3 regions of the Bradyrhizobium sp. BRP56 genome follow, and region 1 is predicted to be linked to each of the others. Evidence: predicted binding sites of a transcription regulator. Region 1 holds the regulator's gene; each other region holds the start of a gene.
What was found. The regulator PhoB, encoded in region 1, activates phosphate uptake and scavenging genes when phosphate is short. The targets are predictions, from matches to a motif close to TGTCATNNANCTGTCAT.
Positions count from the first base shown of each region.

Region 2: a site for PhoB is predicted at 1,463-1,479, ahead of I6F38_RS21105 (alkaline phosphatase D family protein). Genes of this name have one in related genera too.
Region 3: a site for PhoB is predicted at 1,884-1,900, ahead of I6F38_RS37020 (DUF2794 domain-containing protein). Genes of this name have one in related genera too.

Region 1 covers NZ_JADYVV010000064.1:48,385-51,659, forward strand. Annotated here, with positions in the region: gene pstB (phosphate ABC transporter ATP-binding protein PstB) at 1-571, shown strand, start outside; gene phoU (phosphate signaling complex protein PhoU) at 678-1,394, shown strand; gene phoB (phosphate regulon transcriptional regulator PhoB) at 1,540-2,250, shown strand; gene I6F38_RS33595 (GcrA family cell cycle regulator) at 2,444-2,956, opposite strand.
Region 2 covers NZ_JADYVV010000029.1:61,295-64,569, forward strand. Annotated here, with positions in the region: gene I6F38_RS21105 (alkaline phosphatase D family protein) at 1-1,373, opposite strand, end outside; gene I6F38_RS21110 (hypothetical protein) at 1,694-2,125, opposite strand; gene I6F38_RS21115 (indolepyruvate ferredoxin oxidoreductase family protein) at 2,251-3,275, opposite strand, start outside.
Region 3 covers NZ_JADYVV010000079.1:30,494-33,768, forward strand. Annotated here, with positions in the region: gene I6F38_RS37010 (ABC transporter permease) at 1-206, shown strand, start outside; gene I6F38_RS37015 (Bax inhibitor-1/YccA family protein) at 441-1,232, shown strand; gene I6F38_RS37020 (DUF2794 domain-containing protein) at 1,456-1,827, opposite strand; gene I6F38_RS37025 (DUF1223 domain-containing protein) at 2,353-3,114, opposite strand.

The sequences.
Region 1 (3,275 bases):
GGTCGGCCAGCTGATGCTGGACCAGACCAACATTCTCGACCCCAAGCTCGACCTCAACTTGCTGCGCGCGCGGGTCGGCATGGTGTTCCAGAAGCCGACGCCGTTCCCGATGACGATCTACGAGAACATCGCCTTCGGCATCCGCCTCTACGAGAAGATCTCGAAGTCCGAGATGGACGACCGGGTCGAGAAGGCGCTGCGCGGCGGCGCGCTGTGGAACGAGGTCAAGGACAAGCTGAACGCCTCCGGCCTGTCGCTCTCCGGCGGCCAGCAGCAGCGCCTGTGCATCGCGCGCACCGTGGCGGTGCGCCCCGAGGTGATCCTGTTCGACGAGCCGTGCTCGGCGCTCGACCCGATCTCGACCGCCAAGGTCGAGGAACTGATCCAGGAGCTCTCCGAGGACTACACGATCGCGATCGTCACCCACAACATGCAGCAGGCGGCGCGCGTCTCCGACAAGACCGCCTTCATGTATCTCGGCGAGCTGATCGAGTTCGACGACACCAACAAGATCTTTACCTCACCGAGCGATCGGCGCACCCAGGACTACATCACCGGCCGGTTCGGTTGACCGGCGCATGATCCGGAAAAGTGGAAACCGGTTTTCCGATCAGGTCATGCTAAAATTCAGGACACGAAGCCATGATCCCCGGGATCATGGTTGAGGGAGACAAGCGATGGCTTCTGAACATACCGCCAAGGCATTCGACAGCGACCTGCAGGAGTTGACCCGCCTGGTCGCCGAGATGGGCGGCCTGGTCGAACGAATGATTACCGAGTCGGTCGACGCGCTGATCCGTCGCGACGTCGCGCTCGGCAAGCGCGTGGTCGCCGCCGACATCGAGATCGACAATCTGCAGCGCAACATCGAAGAGCGCGCGGTGCTGACGATCGCGCGCCGCCAGCCGATGGCGATCGACCTGCGTGAGATCGTCAGCGCGATGCGCGTCGCCACCGATCTCGAGCGGATCGGCGACCTCGCCAAGAACATGGGCAAGCGCGTCGCGGCGCTGGAGAGCGATTTCCAGCCGCTGAAGTTGATCCGCGGCCTCGAGCACATGACCGACCTCGTACTGTCGCAGGTCAAGTCGGTGCTCGACGCCTACGCCGCGCACGACCTGCCGGCGGCGATGAACGTCTGGAAGGGCGACGAGGAGGTCGATGCGATCTGCACCTCGCTGTTCCGCGAACTGCTCACCTACATGATGGAAGATCCGCGCAACATCTCGTTCTGCATCCATCTGATGTTCTGCGCCAAGAACATCGAGCGGATCGGCGATCACGCCACCAATATCGCCGAGACCGTGTTCTACATGATCGAGGGCCAGCAGATCACCGACAAGCGCCCGAAGGGCGACATGACCACTTTTGCCACCACGGTGCCGGGCAACTGAGGCATGATCGGCAAGCGCGGAACCGGCAAGAGTGAAACTGGATGGTCCTCGCGACAACTCGCTTCCGCGGGGACTATGCTTGAGGAAGTAAGCGTTTCGGTTTGCGTCTGGGCAACGGATCACCACAGAGAAAGAACTTAGACCGATGAGCGCACGCATTCTGGTAGTCGAAGACGAGGAAGCGCTGACGACGCTGTTGCGCTACAATCTCGATGCGGAAGGCTACGATGTCGAGACGGTGGGGCGCGGCGACGATGCGGATACAAGGCTGAAGGAGCGCGTTCCCGACCTCGTGGTGCTGGACTGGATGCTGCCGGGCCTGTCCGGCATCGAACTGTGCCGCCGCCTGCGGGCGCGGCCCGAGACCAAGCAGCTTCCGATCATTATGCTGACCGCGCGCGGCGAGGAAAGCGAGCGCGTGCGCGGGCTTGCCACCGGCGCGGACGATTACATCGTCAAGCCGTTCTCGGTGCCGGAGCTGCTGGCGCGGGTGAAGGGCCTGTTGCGCCGCGCCAGCCCGGAGCGGCTTGCGACCGTGTTGACCTACGGCGACATCGAGCTCGACCGCGAGAAGCGCCGCGTGGCGCGCTCGGGCCGTCCGATCGATCTCGGGCCGACCGAGTATCGCCTGCTCGAATTCTTCCTCGAGCATCCCGGCCGCGTGTTCAGCCGCGAGCAACTGCTCGACAGCGTCTGGGGTCGCGACATCTACATCGATGAGCGCACCGTCGACGTGCATATCGGCCGCCTGCGCAAGCTGCTCAATCCGGGCCGCGAGCAGGATCCGATCCGCACCGTGCGCGGCGCCGGCTACGCGCTCGACGACCGCTTTGCCAAGGCCGAGCCGCAGCCGTAATGGGCGTTGGCTTAGCCCCGGCCCATCCAGCATCGTCATTGCGAGCGTAGCGAAGCAATCCATTTCACCGCAAACGCGGAACGATGGATTGCTTCGTCGCTAACGCTCCTCGCAATGACGGTGGAGGCCACAAAAAAAATCCCCGCTTTCGCGGGGATTTGTTTTTCAGGTCTTCCGTCGTTTTCCCGAGTGCTCACTTGATCTGCGGTTTCGCCGACGGCCGGCGGCGATCGGCGGCGGGCTGGTAGGCGACGCGCGAGTGATGCGCGCAATAGGGCAGGCCGGCGAGCGCCTTGCCGCCGCAGAAGAAGAATTCCGGGCTCGAGGGATCGCCGACCGGCCAGTGACAGGTGGCCTCGTTGAGCTCGAGCAGCGACAGCCGCTGGCTCATCGGCACCACATTGTCGTAGGAGATCGGATCGGGCTCCATCTCGACCTCGAAGGCATGCGCCAGCGCGGTGTTGCCGCGCGAGACCGGACGCGCCACCCGCATCATGTGCTGGGCCGGGCGAGCCTTGCGCTGCCGCGGCGCGGCCGTGGAGGGTGCCTTGGCGCGGCCGGAGAGGCCGAGCCGATGCACTTTGCCGATCACGGCGTTTCGCGTCACATTGCCAAGTTCCGCCGCGATCTGGCTGGCCGACAGGCCGGACTCCCAGAGTTTCTTCAGCTGCTCGACGCGATCGTCGGACCAGGTCAATACAGTCATCGCATTCTTCCCTTCGCGTAGCGCCGGCCAATCATTGGAGCGGCGCTGCGAGCCAATCTGGACAAATATCCCTGCGGCCAGAATCCCTTAGCCCTCGCCGGGCACGGTGTTGCGCCCGAACGTTTACGCGAGACACAAAGGCTACTTAGAGGGTCCAGTACCGCCGCACGAGATGTCGTACCCGACAGGCCAAACGCTACAATATGGCGTGACTCTGGCGCAAGAGTCCGCGGCCGTGCGTCCACATGTTCCCACACAGTTAAGCATCGCGATGAGGCTTTTCCACCGCACCGGAATGCTCCGGATTGCGCTCGTTTCG
Region 2 (3,275 bases), on a different contig from region 1:
GCCTTCGGGCCAAAGGTGTTGTCGAGCTCGCCCGGCGACCAGGTGCCGGCATGCAGCGGGCCGGAGACGAACTCCCAGAACGGCTCGAACTCCTGGAACACCGCGCGATTCGGATCATAGTGATGCGCGGCTGTGTAGTGCATGTCGGCGGTGAGCCACACCGTGTTGCGGACCCCGGCGCGCTTCATGAAGGACAACAGATCGGCGATCTCGTGCTCGCGCCGCGCAGGCGGGCCGTCGCCGAGCGCGACCGCATCGAGGCTGACGAGGCCGATCGGCAGATCCGCCGCGATCACCTTCCACACAGCATCCGACGCCACCAGCTCCCGCTTCAGCCAGGCGAGCTGGCTCTGGCCGAGGATGCAGGCCTGCTCCGGATCGCCCTGCTTGTTCCAGCTGGAATCGCGGTACGAGCGCATGTCGATGATGAAGACGTCGAGCAGCGGCCCGTAGGGAATCTTGCGGTAGACGCGGCCATCGCGCTCCGGCGTCAGCCACATCGGCATGAATTCGTGGAAGGCGCGGCGTGCCCGCGCCACCAGACGCGAGCTGCCGTCCGCCTCATAGCCGGTCGCATCAGCGGTGCCGAGCGGTGACCAGTCGTCGGCCACCTCGTGGTCGTCCCACTGCGCAAACATCGGCACCTCGGCGTGGAAGGCGCGGAAATTCTCGTCGAGCCAATTGTATTTGTAGTTGCCGCGAAACTGATCGAGGCTTTGCGCGACGGCGGATTTCTCCTCGGTGACGATGTTGCGCCAGAGCTCACCGTTGGGGAGTTTCTGCTCCGACGGCACCGTGCAATCGGCGTAGATGTGATCGCCGGAATGGATGAAGAAGTCCGGACGCTCGTCCAGCATGGTGCGGTAGCTGCGCAAGCCGCCGCGCGCGGGGTCGATGCCCCAGCCCTGCCCGACGACGTCGCCGGACCAGACGAACGAGACGGGACGCCGGTCGGCCGGCGCGGTTCGGAAATGGCCGACCCGGCTTTCGCCTGATGTGCCGTCGCGGTCCTCGAAGCGCACGCGATAGAACAGGTCCTGGCCCGGCGGCAGGCCGTCGAGCAGCAGCTTGGCGGTGAAGTCGCGCTCGGGCAGCGCATCGGCGGACGCGGTGCGCAGGATGCTGGCGAAGCTTTCGACCGCGGCGCATTCGATGTGCATCCGCGCGGCGCGATCGGCGCGCGCCCAGATCACAGCGGAATCGCTTGCCACGTCGCCGGACTGGATGCCCGCAATCGCGGGCCGATCCGCGGCGCGGCTCAGATACGGTCTTGCCAGCACGCCGAATCCCGCCAGCGCCGCGGTCGACGCCGAGCGCACCAGAAGCTGGCGCCGGGTGAGGCCACGCCGCCTCGCGGAGTTCGCAGTCGGCATCGAATAACCTTCGTCGAATCGCAACGAAGGTTTTGCCTGCGCTCCTTGACTCCGGCCTTACGGTTTCTTGACTCTCCGCCGACGGTTTTGCGACGGCGGGATGACTCGGGGGGAGATGGAAATCGGAAAAGTTTGGAGTGCTAAGCACTCAGCCAAATCCGTCATCCTGAGGAGCGCGGAACGCGCGTCTCGAAGGATGAACGGCCCCCGTTCGTGGCCGATTCATCCTTCGAGACGGCCGCTTCGCGGCCTCCTCAGGATGACGGATTTGATATTGGTACGAACGCGCGCGCAAGTCGGCGTGAGACCGCCGAGCCGCCTCACCGATGCCAATTGCAGATGCCGCCGGTGCGGCACGGCCAGGTCTGGATCCTGGTGTCGCGAGCTTCCGCATCGAGCGGGTTCGAGTGGCGGCGCGCGAGCTTGGCACGGGCGGGCACGCGCGCTTCCGCGCGCTTCTTCTCGTGCGGTGCGGTCACCCTGGTGGTCCGCACGGCTTTCTTCGGCGCGACTTTCGGCTCCTCGACCTGCGGCTCGACGTTCGCATGCTGATCGGGGCCATGGTCGGTCTTCGCCTCGACCGGAACGGGCTCGAACTGCGCCGGCGGGCCAAGCGGCTTCGGCGACAACACTGCGCGTGAAAGATCGAGGCTGAAGAACTCGCTGGGGCGATACTCGTCAGCCAACGCCACGCCACCCCAAGCCAGGCACGCGGTACAAACGGTTGCAACAAAAGCATTTTTCAGGACCATCAAACGGCCTCCTGAAATCACTCGAACAGACAGCCATCATGTAGGGGCTCGGCCGTGCGAATCCAGCCACCGCTTGCAGGCAGGGTTACCGGTCAACCAGGGCGGCCGTGGAAAGTTCCCCGGCCTTACTCCGCCGCCTGCGCCAGCGGCTGGCTGATCGCGCGCTCCAGCCGAGCGCATTCGGTGCGGTAGCGGGCGACGTTGCCCTCCTTGATGTGGCCATAACCACGCACGAGCTCCGCAGCCTTCGCCAGCGCCACGAGGCGCGGCAAGTCGAGCGGCTTCTTGCCGTCGAGGTGACGCAGGATCATCGCCGAATACTCGACCGGCAATGCGCGCTCCATCTTGCGCTCGGCGGTATAGCCGAAGATGTCGAAGGCGGTGCCGCGCAGGCCCTTCAACCCCGCCAGCATGCCGAACGCGGTGAAAATCCACGGACCAAATTCACGCTTCTGCAGCCGCCCGGTGACGGGATCGCGCTGGGCCAGCAGCGGCGGCGCCAGCAAGACCTTCAAGCCGGAATTGCCTTGGAACTGCTCCCTCAAGGCCTTGCTGAACTCGCCATCGGAATAGAGCCGCGCGACCTCGTATTCGTCCTTGTAGGCCATCAGCTTGAACAGGCCCTTTGCGAAGGCTTCGGTCAGGTCCTGCGAGTCAGGCGCGGCGGCCGCCTCGGCGGCGCGGACGCGCGCGACGTCGTCGAGATAGCGCTTGGCGTAGGCCGCATCCTGATAGTCGGTGAGGAATTTGGCGCGGAACGCGATCGCCTCGTCCAGCGTCTTCTTTGCCGGCGCGGCGCCGGCGCTCTTGAAGCGTGCGGCGCTGACCACGCGTTGCAGATCATGCGCGGCGAGCCGGCCCCACGAGAACGCGGTCTTGTTCATCTCGATCGCGGCGCCGTTGAGCTCGATCGCCTTCAGGATCGCTTCCAGCGACAGCGGGATCGCGCCGCGCTGGAAGGCGAAGCCGAGCATGAAGGCGTTGGTGGCGATGCTGTCGCCCATCAGCGCCGTGGCAAGCCCGGTGGCATCGAGGATGTCGAGATCGCCAGGCGTCACCGCGCCGTTCAGCGCATCGCGCATCGAGCTGGCTTCGAAGTCGATATCGGGATCGATCACGAAGCTCGCGGTCGGCAAGAGATCGGCGTTGA
Region 3 (3,275 bases), on a different contig from region 1:
TTGCAACCGCCGTGTTCGGGGTGATCGCCGGCTCGATCGCGGCCTGGCTGATCGTGACGCGGCTGATGACGCTGAGTTTTATCTGGCAGGCCGGCAGCGCCGCGCTGGTCGTGGTCGCCGCGCTGGTCGTCACGGTCGGGCTGGGGCTCGTCGGGACGCTGCTCGCGCTAAACCAGAAGCCAGCCTCAGTGTTGCGGAATTTGTGACAAAATGTAGCGGCGCGAGCGCCGTTTTTGCCTATGATGCTAGGGCAGAGCGACATTCGGCCGCGCGTGGAAGCTTGCGTCGGATGTGTTAATTTCCCACATACCAATCGGGTCGGATAGTCGGTTTGAATGACACGGAATTAATGTTCCGCAAACCGAGCCATCTGAGATAGATTTACGACCGGCGCCGCAAATCCCTTGCGCTCCACCGGGACCAACCACGGGAATTCGACCATGTCGGACCTAGACCGCAACTACGCTTCTCCTTTCGGCCGGGCCGCCGGGCGCATTGACGCTGCGGCCGTCGACGCCGGTCTGCGCGCCTACATGCTGCGCATCTACAACTACATGAGCATCGGCCTGGCCATCACCGGCCTCGCCGCGCTCGGCGTCTACATGGGTGCGGTGACGACCGACCAGTCGGCCGCCGTCGCCAAGTTCGGCAACGCCTATCTGACGCAGTTCGGCTACGCGATGTTCGTGAGTCCGCTGAAGTGGCTGTTCATCCTCGCCCCCCTGGCGATGGTGTTCGTCATCTCGGCCGGCATCAACCGCCTGCAGCCCGCGACCGCCCAACTCCTGTTCTGGGTGTTCTCGGCGCTGATGGGTCTGTCGCTGTCGTCGATCTTCCTGGTGTACACGCACACCTCGATCGTGCGCGTGTTCTTCATCACCGCGGCGACGTTCGGTGCGCTGAGCCTCTACGGCTACACCACCAAGCGTGACATGAGCGGCATGGGCTCGTTCCTGTTCATGGGTCTGATCGGCATCATCATCGCGAGCCTGGTCAACCTGTTCCTGGCGAGCTCGGCGCTGCAGTTCATCGTGTCGGTGGTCGGCGTGCTGGTGTTCGCGGGCCTCACCGCCTGGGACACCCAGCGGCTGAAGAACGACTACATCTACGGCTACGCCTCGCAGGGTGGCGTGATGGCAGAGCGTGCGGCAATCACTGGTGCGCTGTCGCTCTACCTGAACTTCATCAACCTGTTCACGCTGCTCCTGCAGCTGCTCGGCCAACGCGACTAAGCGCCTCGAGCGAGCCGATCAAATCCAAGCCCCGGCCATCCCGCCGGGGCTTTTCTTTTGGGCGAGGCGAGATGTGGCGTAGCCCGGATGAAGCGCAAGCGAAATCCGGGGCAAGTTCATCCATGGCTTCGGCAGTCCCGGATCGCGCGGAGCCTTTCATCGGGCGCGCGTTCGCGCGACCCGTTGGCTCCATCCGGGCTACAAGCAGACTGACCTGACGCGCTTAGACCAGCGACAGCTTGCGATCGATCACGAACAGCACGCGTTCGAGTTCATGGCCACGACGGAGGATCAGGCCGGTCGCGGAAATCACGCTGTACATGCCCTGTTTGCGCGCAAGCCGGGGATCCTTCTCGATCCGGTAGATCGGCACTTCCGACGCGCGCCGGAACACCGAGAACACGGCACGGTCCTTCAGGAAGTCGATCGCATAATCGCGCCACTCGCCGTCGGCGACCATGCGGCTGTAGAGATTGAGAATGCGGTTGAGTTCAAGTCGATTGAAAGTCACGCGATTGGGCTGAGGGGTCGCGGCGGCGGTGCGCGCCGCGGCACGACTCCCGCTCGGATCAGTGTCCTCCGAGATCAAACTCATCGAGCGCCTCCTGTCACCTCGGTGACGGTCGGGTTCCGAAGGCCCCTCTCCGGGATCGTCACGAGAGTGACATGATCGCGCTAAGCGAGGGGGCCCGCAAGGGGCCAATCGCAATGCAACCGGGCCTTAACCACCGCCGCACGCGGCGGATTGTCCGGAAAACCGCAGAGTCACGGGAACGTTAGCGGAATCATATTGCTGCCCCACTTCCGCCCATCGCCCGCCCCGCTGCCCTGCGAAAAGGAAATCCTGCGTTGGCCCGGTCCTTTCGGTTCCGGATTCCTCAGCCCCCAGCCCCCCGGGGCCGTCGGGATCGGGCCTGTTCGCAGGGGAGTCAAATCCCAACACTGGGCCAACGAAAGTTGGTCCTTTTTGTTTTGGGACCTGCGCAAGCAAGACGCGCGCCAAGCACCGGCGCCTTCCTTTCGGCAGATCACTGAATGCAGGTTTGTCGCCATGCGGCTGCACGAAAACATGCGTGCGACCGGCGGAAGCCAGCGCATCGCGCCTTACCGCAGCGAGGCGCTAGTGAAGTGAGGTGAAGGCAGCGCCGAGCATCGGGCCCGGCTTGTCGCGGTTGCCGTCCTGGACGTACACCGCCGCAGCATCGACACCGTCACGCGTGATGTTCTCCAGCGGCACGGTCCAGCTCCCGGACGAACCGTTCCAGTCACCGACCTTGAGGAGATTGCGCACGACGTTGTGGTAGGTGATCTCGCGGCCGCGGTTCTCGCCGCGCGCGATCGAGATCGGCACCGACTTCGAGATCGAGCAGATCCAGACCTCGCCGCGCGACACGGCCGGCGACTTCGATGCGGCGACCGACACGTTGATCTGCTTGCCGCTCAGCGTCATCGTCACCGGCACCGACATCACGCTGCCGCCCTTCTCGGTGTCCTTGATCGCGCTCTCGATGCTGGCGCGGTCGCTGCCGATCACATGCGCGGAGCCGTTGATCACGGCCTGCGGCGTGTAGACGTCGCGGTCGCCGCGCACATGCGAATAGGCCTTCTGGCGCGCGCTGAAACGGGAATCGGCCAGCGTATCCTTCCAGCCGAGATAGTCCCAATAGTCGATCGGCATGCTCAGCGCGATGACGTTGGGGTCCTTCGCGAGGTCACCGATGATCTTGTCCGCGGGCGGACAGGACGAGCATCCCTGCGAGGTGAAGAGTTCGACGACAGCACGCGGATCGGCGTGGGCGGGGCGGATGATCGCGACGATTGCGCAGATACCAAGGGCGCTCGACCATCGCGAGATACAGTTATAGGCCATCATCGCTGTCATACTGCGAACCAGTCGTGATGATTTCCATCCGTAATTGTACGGAGCATGAAGTCTGTCCCTGAACTTGCGTGCCCCAAAACGCGAGAAAGCGGCCTTTTCATAGGCCGCCTTCTTTTTAGTCGCTACTCACTAAGCAGTGAGGCACCGATCACAAATCCGCG